DNA from 2 places in the Bacillus sp. 1A genome. Region 2 is predicted to be linked to the other one. Evidence: a T-box and tRNA genes for the amino acid it is inferred to sense, from the RefSeq annotation. Region 2 holds a T-box; the other holds one or more tRNA genes.

Region 1 (8,711 bases), 1.5 Mb from region 2:
CCGAATCAGTGGTGTGTTTGTTCCAGTTCGTAACCTAGAGAAAGCTAAAGAATGGTACATAAAAATGCTTGGTTTGGAAGGGGGAGAAGAATATTTTGGGCATATATTCGTGGTACCCATGGAAGGTACAGCTGGATTAGTTTTAGATGCCATGCCAAAGTGGAGAAAAGAAGATGGTGATATTTCCACTTACCAAGTTCCATCAATTCAGTTTTTAACAGATGATATTCAAGCTGCTTATCAATTTATGAAAGAAAATAATGTTGAACTTGTTACAGAGATTCAGGATAATTTTTATTTTGTGTTCAAAGATCTAGATGGTAATTTATTAATGATTTGTAAAGAAGTATCTTAAAGGTTGTGAACGATCGCACCTAAGCTAACGGGTGCTTAGTTCAATAAGAATTAAACAACTTTATTAATGATTTTTGAGTTTAAATACCTTTAAATGTATAGAAATTAAATAACTTTTAAGAGCCTTACTACACACTAGATTGTAGCAAGGCTCTTATATTTTCATAACAAAATTAAACAACTTTATTATCATTATACACCTAAGGGTTACGCACAAATTGGAATTCCTAACGCTATTAAAGTCAATGCTACTTGAAGAGAAATCTCTAGTCTAGCAATTTCAATTCCAGCAACTGAGACTACTAAAAAAGGTTGTCCATTAACGAACAAAACACAACTGTCCATGCTCACGCCTCCTTTCTAGTAATCTACTACAGTATATGAATTAAATGATAATGTGTAATAGGTAAATTAACGCATTTGATAGAATTAATAAATTTACCTTGTTTTACAAAACAAACGAACACTACGAACGAAAAAATACCTGAGACTATTGCCCCAGGTAAGCTTGTACGATTACTTGTATAATTGATTGTAAAAGCGCTCTGTCCGATTAGTGAAAAACCTTTCTTCAATAAAAGATAATATACTTATTTATATTTCGGATCGAAAGGTTTTACCTAACTGGTTACTAAGGCCAAAATAATGACGAAAATTATATATAAGTGGGCTCCATTTATTTGGGTCAATATGATTTCCTTCAAGAATGATTTCCTTATGAGCATGTACATGTATAGCTTGTGTCTCAACAATTGCAAAATCAGGAGAGTAATCAGGAATTCGAATGTGTTTCACCCTTGCCTCAATTTGTATGGGACACTCCATAATTCGAGTAGGCTTTACCGATTTAGACTCAGTAGGTGTTAATCTACTAATATCATATTTTTCTTTTTCATATATAAATCCATTCTTTTTCTTATAATCTGGAACAGGATTTTTCCCTGTATAGGGGGCTAATTGTTCAACATTCTCCCATAATGAAGGACTCGGAACATTGATTACACATTCAGGATGTCGTTCTAAATTTTCGATAGCTTTCCCGCCAAGTCCAATTCCTAATATAATACAATCGCCTAATGCCCATGATGATGACATAGGGCTGATGTTTACTGTTCCATCTTCATTTAGCGAATTTAGTAAAATCACAGAAGTTCCGTAGTATAGAATTTTAGGTTTAATAATTTCTGTGTTTGGAACCTGAGCCATTTTTTTCATCTTTATTTCTCCTCCTATTCATATGTTCTTCCTTATTTATTGTAGAATATAAACATTTCGATTATCATCGAAATATGGATTACATTAGGGGGAATTAAAATGAACGCAAATCCAAATGTAGCAATGATTGCTACTCTTGTGAGTGAAGCTTCTCGAGCAGCAATATTAACAGTCTTATTAGATGGTAGATTCCATCCTGCAAGCGAATTAGCATATATGGCAGGAATCAAACCACAGACGGCTAGTTTCCATTTGACAAAAATGGTCGACGCGAATGTAGTTACAGTTGAGAAATAGGGGAGACATCGATATTATGGAATTCGAAATCCGGAAGTTGCTCAAGTTATGGAGTCATTTTTATCAATAGCTCCACCAATTGAAATTAAATCATTAAAACAGGCTTCTGAAGATAAAGCGATGCGTTTTGCAAGAACATGTTATGATCATCTTGCAGGGAATTTAGGAGTACAATTAACAGATTCTTTAATTAAAATAGGTGTTATTTATGAAGAAAAGGACGGGTTTACTGTTACTGAAAAAGGAGAGTCATTCTTTGCAACTTTTCAAATTGATCTTGAAAGGGTTAAGAAAAAGCGTCGTTCATTCACACATAAATGTTTAGATTGGAGTGAAAGACGTCACCACCTTGCGGGAGCATTAGGAAATGCCCTTCTAGAAAGACTATTAGAATTAAATTGGGTTCAACGTTTACCTAAAACAAGAGCAATAAAAATTACTTCTGACGGGAAAAAGGGACTAAAAGAAACATTTTCTTTTGATATTACATACAACTAAGTTTTGAATATAAAACAGCCGATTTAGCCTTAAAGGGTTAAAGCCGGCTGTTTTGTGTTGAAATTTACTTAACATGGTTTTTTTCAAAAATGCTGGCGGTACCCCATCGCTATCAAGCTAAGGTTTTCATAAACCCCCTAAATGAAAAATTTCTTTCTCTTCAAATAGTTACTCTGAGAAGTTAGCTTATTTTTCTTTTTGGAGACGATTCAAAATCTTAGCTAGATACGCATGGGGTAATTTTTAATTCTTAAGTTGATGACAATGCGACGCTACCCCTTTTAGGAAGGGAATATCAGTTAAAGAATATTAATATTCTTTAACTGAGCAACAGTTCCAAAACTGATTTTTAATAGAAAAAAGGGTTACAAGATCGATTGTAGCCCTTTTTCCAAGTGTTTTTTTGTTTTATACGATTCCTATAATGATTACAAGACAGAAGTATGATTCGAAATAGCGTTGATTATATGAACCCAATCGTCGCAATGAATTTCGTGCCCCGATCCTTTTAGGGTTAGTAACAAAGCATGCGGAATTTCATTAACAAGAGCAAGACCGTGCTCGTATGGAAGCACTGTATCTTCTGTACCATGGATAACCAAAGTTGGTATATTAATTCCTTTTAACTTCCCCTCATAAGAATCATCGCCTTTAAGAAGGGAGTGATTAAACATACTAAGTAGATTATTTGCTCGTTTTATTTCTTTTTCTACCTGCTTATAAGTCCTCTTCTCATCAAATTTATGCTTTGAACCACAGAGTAACGCTGATCCTGCAACCAAGTAATTTGCAACAGATTCTTCATCCGACCAATTTAGTTTGGCCCCATTAGCATGGTAAGCGAGTATCTTCTCGTCAATCGGAGGCAAATTACGGTTGTTGTCTTCAGAACCAAAAATACCTGATGCAATCAAAGTTATACTTAGAACTCTCTGTGTGTTCCTTAAGGCTATAATTTGAGCAATCATTCCACCCAATGACATTCCAACAATGTGTGCTTCGTCAATATGATATGCATCGAGTACCCCAACCGCATCATCAGCCATATCTACCACAGTATAATGGGAACTCCCCGGCTCATAAGTTGTTGACCGTCCGACATCTCTATTATCATAACGAATTACATAACGGCCCGTATCAGCTAATTGTTGACAAAATTCTTCATCCCAATAAACCATTGAACACATGGCTCCCATAATCAGTAGTACTGCTGGATCTTCTAAATTGCCAAAGCTCTCTGTACATATATCAATTTCATTAATTTTAATAATTTTTTCATTCATGATTAACTCCTCATTTCATTCGTATTTATTTAATAAAAAAGACACAATCAAATAAACCCAAACATCTTGAAAAAAATAATTGGGCATAACAAATTGTGTTTAAAATTAACGTAAACGAATGAACTTGATAATCATGTTAAACACTCTCCTATAATAAGTGAATAAGGGTAAAATCCTTATTCACTTATTATAACATACCTCTATCAGTTGTAATATTGGTTCGTTGTTTATTTTTTAATAATTGAAAAAATAAATCTTATTGTATAAATCCGCACTCTTAGTAGAAGAAAAGAAGATGTTTATGATATGCAAACCTAATTAAAATGATGCATCATTATTAGTAGTCAATAATGAATAGAATTTTCGTTTTGGGGTAATTTTGAATTCTTAAGTTGCTGGGCATGTGTAGAGAGGGCCATTTTGATTAATCTTTATTCGAGATGCCTTCTTTTCGTTTGTAAAGAACCCCTTCATAAATAGTTTTTATTTTCATATATCTTAAGATAAAAAGAATCTTCGATACGTCTGTGAAGTGTTTCGAAAGATACAAATTTTAAAACATGTTTAACTTTCATATAGTGAAAATTTTCTTCAAAAGATAAAATACAAGCAGTAAAACGATATCTAGAAGGTACTGAAGGCGGAAAAACCATTGCTAATTCTATAGGGGTTCATCCTAGAGAACTTTATCAATGGATTAAACGGTTTGAATTTTCAGGGGAAAAGGCGTTTGAAAAACGCTATACAACGTTTAATGAATATCCTGGGATTAAAATGTCTTGTTCGATTAAAAAAATATCGTTCATATAAAGGGACTGTCGGGAAATTCGCTCCTAATATTTTAAAACGTAATTTTCACGCATCAAAACCAAATGAAAAATGGGTAACAGATGTGACAGAGTTCCACTTACATGGTAAAAAACTATATCTATCACCCATTTTAGACTTATATAACGGAGAAATTATAGCTTACAACATAGAACATAGACCTGCGTATTCCCTTGTCTCTAAAATGTTAAATAAGGCGTTTCAACGTTTGAATGATAAGGAAACTCCTATTTTACACTCGGATCAAGGTTCGCATTATCAAATGCGACAATATCATCAGTCGCTTAAAAAACATAACGTTATCCAAAGTATGTCCCGTAAGGGAAATTGCTTAGATAATGCAGTCATGGAAAATTTCTTTGGCTTATTAAAGTCTGAATTACTTTATCTTAAAGAGTTTGAAAGTATGGAACAATTTAAGCAAGAACTAGAAACTTATATTCATTACTACAATCACAAAAGAATTAAAACAAAACTAAAAGGATTGTCCCCTGTGCAATACAGAGTTCAATCCTTAGTAGCTGCTTAATATATTTGTCTAACTTTTTGGGTTCAGTTCATAGGGGACGGGTCCTTTTAATGGAACGATAGATCTTTATGGGATTACCAATACGTTACCATAAAAGGTAATTAATTTCCAGTATATAGGTGTTGAGAAAGCTTTTTATAAAAACTTCATTTTGTACAACAAGCAGTCAGCTTAATTAGCTAACTGCTTGTTGTACAAAAGAAATTAGGCCCTACAAGCTCGGATATGTAACTTTAAGTTACAGTTATAGTATGTACAGAACTTGAAATGCTATGTGGGAACAACTTAATAAAAATTTCATTTTATAGGAAATGAAAAAGAGCACCATGTGTAGATGCTCTTTGACCAAGAATTTCAGGAGAAAGTATGAGGTGTGAATTCACTTTTTATAAGATATGCATAAAATACTTTTCTTGTGTCGTGAATATAAAAAAGAGCACCCTTATAGGGCGCTCATACGATAGGAGGTAACTTTTTGAGCTGAATTCTGAGGTTGAATTTATATGTTTTAGAAAGGAAAAATAGAACGAAATTTTATTATTAGTTCAATATAAAAGAGCAGCTAGCAAAAGCTAACTGCTCCTCCAATCATGGAATGTGGTTTAGAAATGGGTTGTCTATAGTATTGACGAAATATTGAGTTTTATTCAGGGGGTAGAGGGAAATGAGAGAAATAAAGTTTCGTGCATGGGTGAAGCTGAATTTGATAATGATTGCAAGATCCGTACATGGAGGATAATGTTGAATCATTTACAGAACCAATTGAAGAACACAGGAAAGGGCACATTATTTTAATGCAGTACATTGAACAAAAGGATTCAGAGGGAAATGAAATATACGAGGGTGATGTAGTTACCTGGTACAACCTGATGATTGAAACAGGAGAAAGAATGACAGGTGTTGTTGTCTACGATACAAAACAGGCTACATATAAGAAATGCCCTATCAATCTTTATAAAGCGAATGCAGGTAATGGTGGATATACAGGATTTGAGTTTAGATGGTACGACAATGTAAAAGTTTTGGGAAACATCAATGAAAATCCGGAGTTATTACAAAACTGAACAAAATAATCCTTTGTGCGACACGTTTCAAAAGCGGGTGAAGAGAATCGAACTCTCGACCAGAGCTTGGAAGGCTCTTGTTTTACCACTAAACTACACCCGCGTGGTCGGGAAGACAGGATTTGAACCTGCGACCCCCTGGTCCCAAACCAGGTGCTCTACCAAGCTGAGCCACTTCCCGTTATGGCGCGCCCGAGAGGAGTCGAACCCCTAACCTCTTGATCCGTAGTCAAACGCTCTATCCAATTGAGCTACGGGCGCTTATTCATGATGTTTTTTCGTCGTTGTATTTTGGCGACTCAATTATCTTATCATACTACATTTTCAAATGCAAGTACTTTTTAAAAAGATTTTTTGATGCGGCCGAGAGGACTTGAACCTCCACGGGGTTTCCCCCACTAGGCCCTCAACCTAGCGCGTCTGCCGTTCCGCCACGACCGCGCGGAAAAAACAAAAGTGAGCCATGAAGGATTCGAACCTTCGACCCTCTGATTAAAAGTCAGATGCTCTACCAACTGAGCTAATGGCTCGTAAATGGCTGGGCTAGCTGGATTCGAACCAGCGCATGACGGAGTCAAAGTCCGTTGCCTTACCGCTTGGCTATAGCCCATCGAAATATTTATCTTCTTTCCAAAGACAAATGTTATTGTAACATAATGTCCAATAAAAAACAACTGCCAAATAGCAGAAGTTAAAATGGCGGTCCCGACCGGGGTCGAACCGGCGATCTCCTGCGTGACAGGCAGGCATGTTAACCACTACACCACGGGACCATTTGGTTGCGGGGACAGGATTTGAACCTGCGACCTTCGGGTTATGAGCCCGACGAGCTACCGTACTGCTCCACCCCGCGATGATACTATTTATATAATTTATATGGTGGAGGATGACGGGATCGAACCGCCGACCCCCTGCTTGTAAGGCAGGTGCTCTCCCAGCTGAGCTAATCCTCCGAAGTGGTGACCCGTACGGGATTCGAACCCGTGTTACCGCCGTGAAAGGGCGGTGTCTTAACCACTTGACCAACGGGCCAGTATGTATGGCAGAGAAGAAGGGATTCGAACCCTCGCACCGCGTTAGCGATCTACTCCCTTAGCAGGGGAGCCCCTTGAGCCACTTGGGTACTTCTCTGTATGGCTCCGCAGGTAGGACTCGAACCTACGACCGATCGGTTAACAGCCGATAGCTCTACCACTGAGCTACTGCGGAATAATAAAGACAATTTGTATCTTATAAAATTTCTTATCGTAAGTCAAGATGTTTTTTCTCAACATCTTGTACAAACGTGACATGTTTATAATATACTGGATTGCGTTTTCACTGTCAAGATGTTTTCTTTATCAGGTTCAGTTTCCCTTTACACTTTCCGCAGACATATCTTTTTGTATTTATTTGACGTCTTCTTACATATTGAAGCAAACAGCCCATACATTCATACGTATAAACCTTTTTTTCCTTCTCTTCATTAATTATTCGTTTACAGAAGCGTGGCGCATCAACTTCTTTCAACAATTCACGAAAATCTCTATCACGGTGCTTATAGCCCCTTCCTGTAATATGTAAGTGATAATGACAAAGCTCATGTTTAATGATTCCGACTAACTCTTCTTTCCCATACATTTCGTAATATCGATAATTCAGTTCAATATTGTGTGTATTCAATAGATAACGTCCACCAGTTGTACGCAACCTACTATTGAACATAGCTCTATGTAAAAATGGCATTCCGAAGTATTGTAGTGATACTTCTTCCACCAGACGCTGTATTTCTTGCTCATCCACTCTCATTCCTCCTAAACTAAAAAATATTTTTACACTTTTCTCCTCCCTTATACATATATTAAATAGTACATATACCCATCCTCATTCAAGAAGCGTGGTTTCTAAAAATATAGCATGAATAGAAATCCACTCACCAACCTCTCATCAATAGCACCTTACATTTTTGAGAGTAGGATTAAACAAGGAGGGATTCCTATGCCTACGTGGCTAAAAAAACAAATGCAACGCGCATATTTTGAAAAAAACCGGTATCAAATTAAATTACTAAATGAATGCTGGTTTTATTATAGCAAAATAAATCAAAGCTCATAATCCATTACACGTTTTATCCCATAAAAAAAAGAGCAGTTTCATCTGCTCTCTTCTCTTACTATTCAATCGGCAACATGGATAGTGCAACGCGACCTTTTTTCGTATCAATATCATCTACCCATACCTTGACGATTTGTCCGACAGATACAATATCTAACGGATGCTTCACATACTGTTTGCTTAGTTTAGAAATATGTACTAAACCATCTTGTTTTACACCTACATCAACAAAAGCACCAAAATCAACAACGTTACGAACTGTTCCTTCCAGTTCCATACCACGTTTTAAATCTTCTAATTTCAAAATCCCTTTTTTCAGAAGCGGTTTAGGCAACTCATCCCTCATGTCTCGCTCTGGACTAATGAGCGCATCTATAATATCAACTAATGTTGGCTCCCCAACTCCCGTTTCTTGCGATAACTTAGAAATCTCCACTTCTTCTAAGCTCTTTTGTAATTGCAATTGCCCTACGTCATCTTTTGATAACCCTAGACTCTTCAATAACAATTCAACATTTTTATATTGTTCTGGATGAATACCCGTTCGAT
Region 2 (8,711 bases):
TGTTTTATCCGACAAGGCAACAATCAGTTAAAGATTCTTGGATCCGTTTTCCATTAACAATGATTGATACAAGAGATGTGCAAGCAAGACCACAACATGTAAAAAAATCAGCAAAAGGAATTTCAACAAAACATAGATCAGACTTTGATGATTAAGGAATGAGGTGCATCGATGAGTAAAGTTCAAGAAAAATATCAAATATCTCCTGTCTTTGTCTTCTTCTTAATTCACGGTGCACAGTTCGGTGCTGGCGTTCTCGGCTTCGCTCGAATTATTGCAAAAGCTGCTGGATACGACGGCTGGATGGGGGTTCTAATTACAGGACTCTGTATCCACCTCCTTATATGGATGATGTATTTTTTATTAAAAGAAACAAACGGAAATTTAATTGATTTACAACGACAAACGTTTGGAAAGTGGATAGGGAATGTCTTTAATATCATCTTTGCAGCCTATTTTTTAATCGTCAGTATTTCGGTTATTCGAACGTATGTTGAAATTATTCAAGTATGGATGTTCCCAACTGCTTCCACGTGGATGTTAACACTCTTTTTGTGCTTAGTTAGCTATTACATTATCTCTTCTGGATTTCGTGTAATTACCGGTATTTGTGTCATCTCTGTTGGTGGTACATTAGGATATTTATTTCTAAGCTTATTCGTTTTGAAATATTCACATTGGGATAATTTACTACCTATATTCACACATTCTTTTTCAGACATTTTAAAATCCGCTCAACTGTCAATCTACAGTATGACCGGTTTTGAGATTTACCTCATGGTGTATCCATTTGTGAAAAAGCCTATGCAATCTCATAAATACGCTCAGCTTGGAGCACTATTCTCGAATCTTCTATATTTATTTAGTACCCTTTTAGCCTTTGCGTTTTTCAGTGAGAAACAATTATTAAAAACAATATGGTCCCAACTTTCTATGACCCAAGTCATTCAATTACCATTCATAGAAAGGCTAGAATATATTGCGATTTCAGCTTATATGCTCGTTATTATTACAAGCTTCATCCTCCCTTTATGGGCGGCAATGAGAGCAACTCACGAAATATTCCGTGTAAAACAAAGAGGGATTTTAATTGCTTTTATCCTTATCACCCTTGTTGTTTCACAACTTTTAACAAATAGACATGATATTAATAACTTTATTAGTAATGCATCAAAAGTTAGTTTTTGGCTCATTTATGTATACATCCCAATCCTATTTATCATTGTGTGGGTGAAAAGAAAATGGAAAAGATCAAAAGCAAATTAATACTTATTTTTTGTATAACACTCTTCAGTCTAACTGGATGTTTACAAAAAAATATTATCGATGATGTACAGCTTATTCAAGGAACGGTTTTTGATGTAGGAAAGAATAATAAAGTAAAAGTGACATTCGTTTGTCCCATTCAGAAAAAAGGAAATAAAGTTCAAGTTTTTGAAGGAACTGCAAATGCGGTAAAACAAGTAAAAGCAGACACTTCTTTAGAGTCTTCTCAACCATTTGCTAGCGGACAAATGCGTGTCGCTCTATATACGATAAGACTTGCCAAAAAAGGAATGTCTACTTCATTCGATACATTACTTCGAGATGTGAATATAGGGAACGCTTTATATGTTGGTTTATTAGAGGGGAATGGTACTGAACTTTTAAAAGGCAAATATACAACCTCATACAACGTTGCAATTTATATAAAAAAGTTGCTAGAACATAATATGGAGACCGGTCCTTTACCAACCGATAATCTGCATGTAGGAGCATTCCGTTATTATCAAGAAGGGCAAGACTACTACATTCCAATTTTAAAGAAACATGGTGATAAAATAAAAATCACCGGAATTGGTCTTTTTAAAAAGGACAAATACATCGGTAAAATTGCGGAAAAAGATATGTTCATATTTAAAGGACTATTAGAGAAACATAAATTAGATTCACATGAATTTAAAACAGATTCTGCGTACGTAATGATTAATAATATTCGTTCTGTTCCAACTTACGATATAAAGATAAAAAACGGAAAACCTTCCTTTTTCATTCACGTCCATCTTGATGCACGTATTCAAGAACTATCGAAAGCAATTAACTTAGAAAATAACAAGAACACAAAAAAGATTGAGAAGGCCGTCCAAAAACAATTGGATATACAAGGTAACAAGTTAATTAAGCAATTCAAATCTTTAGGTGTCGATCCTCTCGGGCTAGGAGCTAAATATAAACAACATTATCGCCCATTCAAATTAGAAGAGTGGAGACAAATGTACAAAGATGTTCCAGTTACTATAAAATACACCGTAAATATTACAAATTCTGGTGTAATTGAATGAGAAATGATTGAACTCCTCTCTCCAGCATGATACAACGGAAAGAGGAGTTTTTATTTTAGATAGAGAGAGAAGATATTTATGGGGGAGCTTATGTCTAAAAAATTAGTAAAGCCTATTTTAAATGGTATTTTATTTCTCGGCGTCTTTTTATTTGCTCATACATACTTAAAAAATGTTTCCTTCACACGTTATTTACTTGTCGTTATACCAATGTTGCTCGTTGGTATGTTTGGCATCGATCTTATTTTATCCATTTTAATAAAAGAAGAAAAATAACGAGCAGGGCCGTCCCAAAAATATTCCGGGATGGCTTTCTTTTATTAACAGTTTTTGTCGTTAAGTCGATATAATCTTTCACTATCACTAACTTAACTAAAAGATGAAACTTTTGAACAGCCCCTTTTCATTTCATAATCACCTTATGTTACAATGAGATTCGGCACAAAGCGAGAAAGGATGAAACAACATGACAAACGAAAAAGGTTTAGATAAAGGATACGAACTTGTTGCAAAAATGCATGAAGAGTTCGGACACCCTGTGACAAATACTCCAACGAAATTAACAGAAGAACGTACAAAAATTCGTGCTAGCTTTATGCAAGAAGAGCTAGAAGAATTTTTAGAAGCAACGACTGTTGAAGATCAATATGATGCACTAATTGACCTTATTTACTTTGCATTCGGAACGTTTGCCGAAATGGGCGTACGTCCTGATAAAGGATTCGAAATTGTAAATAACGCAAACATGGCAAAACTATTCCCTGATGGAAAACCTCGATTCCGTGAAGGTGACGGCAAAATTCTAAAACCAGAAGGCTGGCAAGCACCAGAACCACAACTTCGTGCTGAAATCGAACGCCAGCGCAAAGAAGCTGAAAAAAACTGCTAGGATTTCCTAGCAGTTTTTTATTATGTCTTTTTTTCTGCAATTCATTAATGACCCACGTGTCCAGCGTGCCCTGCTGCTCCACTAATGCTAGCCGCTCCTGCTGCTGCCCCTGCTCCTCCTGCCCCAATTCCACCTGTCCAAGGAGAAGATTGTTGCTGTTGATATTGTTGATATTGTTGGTGCTGTTGGTGCTGTTGGTGCTGTTGACCATGTTGGCCTTGGTGACCGTGTTGGCCTTGATGACCGTGTTGACCTTGATGACCGTGTTGGCCTTGGTGACCGTGTTGGCCTTGATGACCTTGATGACCTTGATGACCTTGATGACCTTGATGACCTTGATGACCTTGATGACCTTGATGACCTTGATGACCTTGATGACCTTGATGACCTTGATGACCTTGATGACCTTGATGACCTTGATGACCTTGATGACCTTGATGACCTTGATGACCTTGATGACCTTGATGACCTTGATGACCGTGCTGGCCTTGGTGACCATGATGACTGTGCTGGCCTTGGTGACCTTGATGACCGTGCTGGCCTTGATGCGTTTGATAAAGAACAGCTTGCGGGTGAATATGGTGGTGACCGTAGTGATGTACTTGTTGTTGATGACCGTGTTGACCTTGGTGATGATGGTGTCCATGATGGCCGTGTTGACCTTGATGGTGGTGATGTCCATGATGACCGTGTTGGCCTTGATGGTGGTGATGTCCATGATGACCGTGAACACCTTGCGGATACCCACCTATTCCTCCAGCTACAACACCTACTCCCGGTACCGGAAATCCTGTCTGCACTCCTCCAACGAAAGAAGGAAATGTAGTTGGTATCCCTACTGGAATTCCTGTCTGTACGCCAGCTACTGATGTTGGAAAGCCTCCTGTTACTGTAGGCATTCCAACCCCTGATGTCGAAAATCCTCCCATTAATGTAGGCATTCCAGTTTGCATGCCAGCTACCGATGTTGGAAAACCTCCTGCTGCTCCGCCCATCCAGCTCGGAATTCCGCCATATCCTTGTTGACCTGCCCCTCCCATTAACATCATTTGTTCATAACTATCCGATCCACCTCCGAAAAATCCGTGTGGTGCATTATTGTCCATCCCTTTCATTCCTTTCACCTCTTCTACTCAATTTAGCCTACCTTTTTTATCATATTTCCTATAGAAAAATAGGTGTTTGTCTGTATTGGAATTCCGCTCCTTTTTCTTCATTCATGGTAAAATTAATTAACTGAATATTTTTTCTAGGGGGTATTTCTATTGAAGAACGTAACAAAAGCTTCTATCAATGATTTAGATTCAATCGTACATATAGATATTGATGTAATCGGAAATGATAGCAGACGAAATTATATTAAGCACACTATTGATGAGGAACGATGCGTCATCGTAAAAGAAGATAATTCTATTTCCGGTTTTCTAACATACGATACAAGTTTCTTTGATTGTACTTTCCTCTCATTAATCATTGTTTCGCCAGCAAAAAGAAGACGAGGCTATGCAAGCTCGTTACTCTCATATATGTTAAGTCATTCTCCTACTCAAAAAATATTTTCTTCAACGAACGAATCAAATGAAAGTATGCAAAAAGTTTTTAGTGCGAACGGTTTTATACGTAGTGGCATAATTGAAAATTTAGATGAAGGTGATCCTGAAATTATTTTCTACACAAAAAAGCTCAGAGTATAAATACTCTGAGCTTTTATTTAGAATGAATTAGTTTGCAACAACGTTAACAAGTTTTCCAGGAACAACAATTACTTTACGAACTGTTTTCCCTTCAATTTGGTCTTGAATTGCTTCAAGTGCAAGTTTTTCCATTTCGTCTTTTGATGCATCTTTACTCATTGTTAGTTTTGCGCGAACTTTACCCATAATTTGAACAACGATTTCAACTTCATCTTCTACAAGTTTAGACTCATCAAATGTTGGCCAGCTTGCATATGTGATTGTTTCATTGTAACCAAGCTTGCTCCATAGCTCTTCCCCGATGTGAGGTGCAACTGGTGCAATCATTTTTACGAAACCTTCTACATATTCTTTCGGAAGTGTTTCAGCTTTGTATGCATCGTTGATGAATACCATCATTTGAGAAATCGCTGTGTTGAAGCGAAGCTCTGCATAGTCTTCTGTTACTTTCTTCACTGTTTGGTGGTAAGCTTTTTCAAGCTCTTTATTTGGTGCATCAGTAATTTTCTCACTTAATTCACCATTATCTTGAATGAATAGACGCCATACGCGGTCTAGGAAACGACGAGCTCCGTCAAGACCATTTTCAGACCAAGCGATCGAAGCATCTAATGGTCCCATGAACATTTCGTATAGACGAAGTGTATCTGCACCATGGCTTGCTACGATATCATCAGGGTTTACAACGTTACCTTTTGATTTACTCATTTTCTCGTTGTTTTCACCTAGAATCATACCTTGGTTGAATAATTGTTGGAATGGCTCTTTCGTTGGAACTACACCGATATCGTATAATACTTTGTGCCAGAAACGAGCATATAGTAAATGAAGTACAGCGTGCTCCGCTCCGCCGATATAAATATCAACTGGAAGCCATTGTTTTACTTTTTCAGGATCTACAAGTGCTTCGCTATTGTTTGGATCGATGTAACGTAGGTAATACCAGCAGCTACCAGCCCATTGTGGCATTGTGTTCGTTTCACGACGACCTTTTTTACCAGTTTCAGGATCAACAACGTTTACCCACTCGTCAATGTTAGCAAGTGGTGATTCACCTGTACCTGAAGGACGGATGTTTTCTGTTTTAGGAAGAACTAATGGTAATTCTTCTTCTCTCACAGCTGTCATTGTGCCATCTTCCCAGTGGATTACTGGAATTGGCTCACCCCAGTAACGTTGACGGCTGAATAACCAGTCACGTAGACGGTACGTTACTTTTTGATTTCCTGCGCTCGTTACTTCAAGCCATTCAATCATTTTTACGATTGCTTCTTCTTTATTTAAACCATCAAGGAATGCTGAGTTTACGTGCGCACCATCACCTGTGTATGCTTCTTTCGTAATGTCTCCGCCTTTTACAACTTCCTTCATCGGAAGATTGAACGTTGATGCGAATTCATAGTCACGCTCATCATGAGCGGGAACTGCCATTACAGCACCTGTTCCGTAAGTTGCAAGAACATAGTCAGCAATCCAGATTGGTAATTTCTCACCATTTACTGGGTTAACTGCGTAAGCACCAGTGAATACACCAGTTTTCTCTTTCGCAAGTTCTGTACGCTCTAGGTCACTCTTCATTTTAACAGAGTTAATGTAAGCTTCTACAGCTTCTTTTTGCTCTGCTGTTGTAATGTCAGCAACAAGCGCATGCTCTGGAGCAAGTACACAGTAGCTCGCACCAAATAGTGTATCAGGACGCGTTGTGAAAACTGTGAATTTCTCGTCTGTACCATCGATGTTGAAGTGTACTTCTGCACCTTCAGAACGACCAATCCAGTTACGTTGCATATCTTTTAAGCTTTCTGGCCAATCAAGCTCATCTAGATCTTCTAATAGACGATCTCCGTAAGCTGTAATTTTTAACATCCACTGTCTCATCGGACGACGCTCAACTGGATGTCCACCGCGCTCACTCTTACCGTCAATGATTTCTTCATTTGCAAGTACTGTACCAAGTGCTGGGCACCAGTTTACAGGTACTTCATCAACGTAAGCTAAGCCTTTTTCAAATAGTTTTAGGAAGATCCATTGTGTCCATTTGTAGTAGTTTGGATCTGTTGTATTTACTTCACGATCCCAATCGTAAGAGAAGCCTAATGCTTTAATTTGATTACGGAACGTATTAATATTAAGCTCTGTAAATTCTGCCGGGCTGTTTCCAGTATCAAGTGCATATTGCTCTGCTGGAAGACCGAACGCATCCCATCCCATTGGATGAAGAACGTTATATCCTTGCATACGCTTCATACGAGATAAAATATCTGTCGCTGTATAACCTTCTGGATGTCCTACGTGTAGGCCTGCACCTGATGGATATGGGAACATATCTAGTGCATAAAATTTTGGTTTTTCTGTCTCATCTGGCGTACGGAATGTTTTATTCTCTTCCCAGTACCCTTGCCACTTCTTCTCAATATTTTGATGATTAAAGCTCATGAGATACCCTCCTTGAAATTCTATTTATTTTCACCGCCCAAAATACAAAAAACCTCTCATCCCTAGAAAGGGACGAGAGGTTATAGATTCCCGCGGTACCACCCTAAATTAATGTACAAATATACATTCGCTTAGATCCGTAACGTGGATTAACGGCAATTGCTACTACTAGTTTCACAACTGCAACTCAAAGGCGAGTTCATAACGAAACGTGGATTGACTTGCACCGACCGTCAACTCTCTAAACCAGCTTCTATTACTACTACTCCTTCTCACTGTTATTACAAATATAAGTTAATGTGAACTACCCACCACTTCGTATCTCTAAAGAGCTTACTTGAAGCTAAGGCTTCTCGGTTACTCGTTACTCTTACTAACTAACGAATTCGTCTTAGGACAGCCGAGCTATCTCCCTTGTTCCAAAGGTTGTTTTATTTAAATATATTCTAAAACATGTTACATGTTCCGTCAAACTAAACTGCAATTTTTTCTTCTACTGTTTCTTCTACTTTTACTCGTTTATCATACATGCTCGTTGCAATAATCGCTACTACAAGCATTACCATGATTGCTATAAACAATACTTCTATATTGTATAAATCAACAATTGCCCCGCCAACGACCGGTCCGAACATTTTCCCTACAGTCGCCGCGCTATTTACAACCCCTTGATAAAACCCTAACTTATCTTTTGGCGCAAGTATATTTGCAATGGTCGGAACTGCTGGCCATACGAATAACTCACCAATCGTTAACGTCACCATCGCAACGAGGAACATCGTAAATTGCTGCGCTTGACTTAACACAATAAATGACGCCGCAAAAATGACGATTCCAATCATAATTTGTTGTTTTAAAGAACGCTTCATCCAGCGAATTAACATACTAACAAGTGGCTGCGCACAAACAATCATCGCTCCGTTTATCGTCCATAATAAACTATAATGGCGGAGGCTAATATCTAATTCCCGCATATGAGTCGCAATCGCCCCTTGCCACTGTACATATGTAACCCAGCATAAAGCATATGCTACACATACGATAAGAAGTGCTTTGAATCCAGGTGTAAGTGTCCAGCCTTTTTTCGTTTCGACTTCTTTTTGCACTCCTGGCTCTTTCTTGTCTTCCATACCACGGAATCCAATAAAAGCAATTAAGAAGAAAACAAAGTACAAAACAAAATTGGCTAAGAAAATATAATCAAAACGGTAAGATGCAACTAAACCACCGCACGCTGTTCCGATCGCAATACCAACGTTTTGCCCAACATACATCGCATTAAATGCCCGTCTTCCGCCCTCTGGCCAAACCGTACCGACCATCGCATACATCGATGGGAAGACCATTCCAGAACCAAAGCCGATTAATGCT

The links. A T-box is a leader RNA that pairs with one kind of tRNA and senses whether it is charged. The one in region 2 lies ahead of leuS (leucine--tRNA ligase), so its partner is inferred to be a tRNA-Leu.
Region 1: it has a tRNA-Leu gene. The T-box ahead of leuS (leucine--tRNA ligase) is inferred to sense a tRNA for this amino acid. The anticodon was not compared.

The regions. Positions count from the first base shown of each region.
Region 1 is NZ_JBQYLZ010000001.1:328,216-336,926, forward strand. Features, by position in the region: gene ACUN0F_RS01675 (VOC family protein) at 1-355, shown strand, start outside; gene ACUN0F_RS01680 (DUF3956 domain-containing protein) at 562-699, opposite strand; gene ACUN0F_RS01685 (flavin reductase family protein) at 949-1,569, opposite strand; partial or broken gene ACUN0F_RS01690 (ArsR/SmtB family transcription factor) at 1,669-2,364, shown strand; gene ACUN0F_RS01695 (alpha/beta fold hydrolase) at 2,793-3,647, opposite strand; gene ACUN0F_RS01700 (helix-turn-helix domain-containing protein) at 4,251-4,457, shown strand; partial or broken gene ACUN0F_RS01705 (IS3-like element ISBth167 family transposase) at 4,390-5,004, shown strand; gene ACUN0F_RS01710 (YopX family protein) at 5,733-6,068, shown strand; tRNA gene ACUN0F_RS01715 (tRNA-Gly) at 6,101-6,171, opposite strand; tRNA gene ACUN0F_RS01720 (tRNA-Pro) at 6,173-6,249, opposite strand; tRNA gene ACUN0F_RS01725 (tRNA-Arg) at 6,253-6,329, opposite strand; tRNA gene ACUN0F_RS01730 (tRNA-Leu) at 6,427-6,509, opposite strand; tRNA gene ACUN0F_RS01735 (tRNA-Lys) at 6,526-6,598, opposite strand; tRNA gene ACUN0F_RS01740 (tRNA-Gln) at 6,604-6,678, opposite strand; tRNA gene ACUN0F_RS01745 (tRNA-Asp) at 6,766-6,841, opposite strand; tRNA gene ACUN0F_RS01750 (tRNA-Met) at 6,845-6,921, opposite strand; tRNA gene ACUN0F_RS01755 (tRNA-Val) at 6,946-7,021, opposite strand; tRNA gene ACUN0F_RS01760 (tRNA-Glu) at 7,026-7,100, opposite strand; tRNA gene ACUN0F_RS01765 (tRNA-Ser) at 7,109-7,199, opposite strand; tRNA gene ACUN0F_RS01770 (tRNA-Asn) at 7,203-7,277, opposite strand; gene ACUN0F_RS01775 (SprT family protein) at 7,392-7,850, opposite strand; gene cmpA (cortex morphogenetic protein CmpA) at 8,046-8,162, shown strand; gene ACUN0F_RS01785 (Tex family protein) at 8,221-8,711, opposite strand, start outside.
Region 2 is NZ_JBQYLZ010000001.1:1,852,233-1,860,943, reverse strand. Features, by position in the region: gene ACUN0F_RS09320 (spore germination protein) at 1-155, shown strand, start outside; gene ACUN0F_RS09315 (spore germination protein) at 172-1,266, shown strand; gene gerHC (spore germination protein GerHC) at 1,242-2,321, shown strand; gene ACUN0F_RS09305 (hypothetical protein) at 2,412-2,597, shown strand; gene ACUN0F_RS09300 (HAD family hydrolase) at 2,788-3,210, shown strand; gene ACUN0F_RS09295 (hypothetical protein) at 3,255-4,325, opposite strand; gene ACUN0F_RS09290 (GNAT family N-acetyltransferase) at 4,476-4,904, shown strand; gene leuS (leucine--tRNA ligase) at 4,932-7,340, opposite strand; T-box leader at 7,406-7,625, opposite strand; gene ACUN0F_RS09280 (MDR family MFS transporter) at 7,814-8,711, opposite strand, start outside.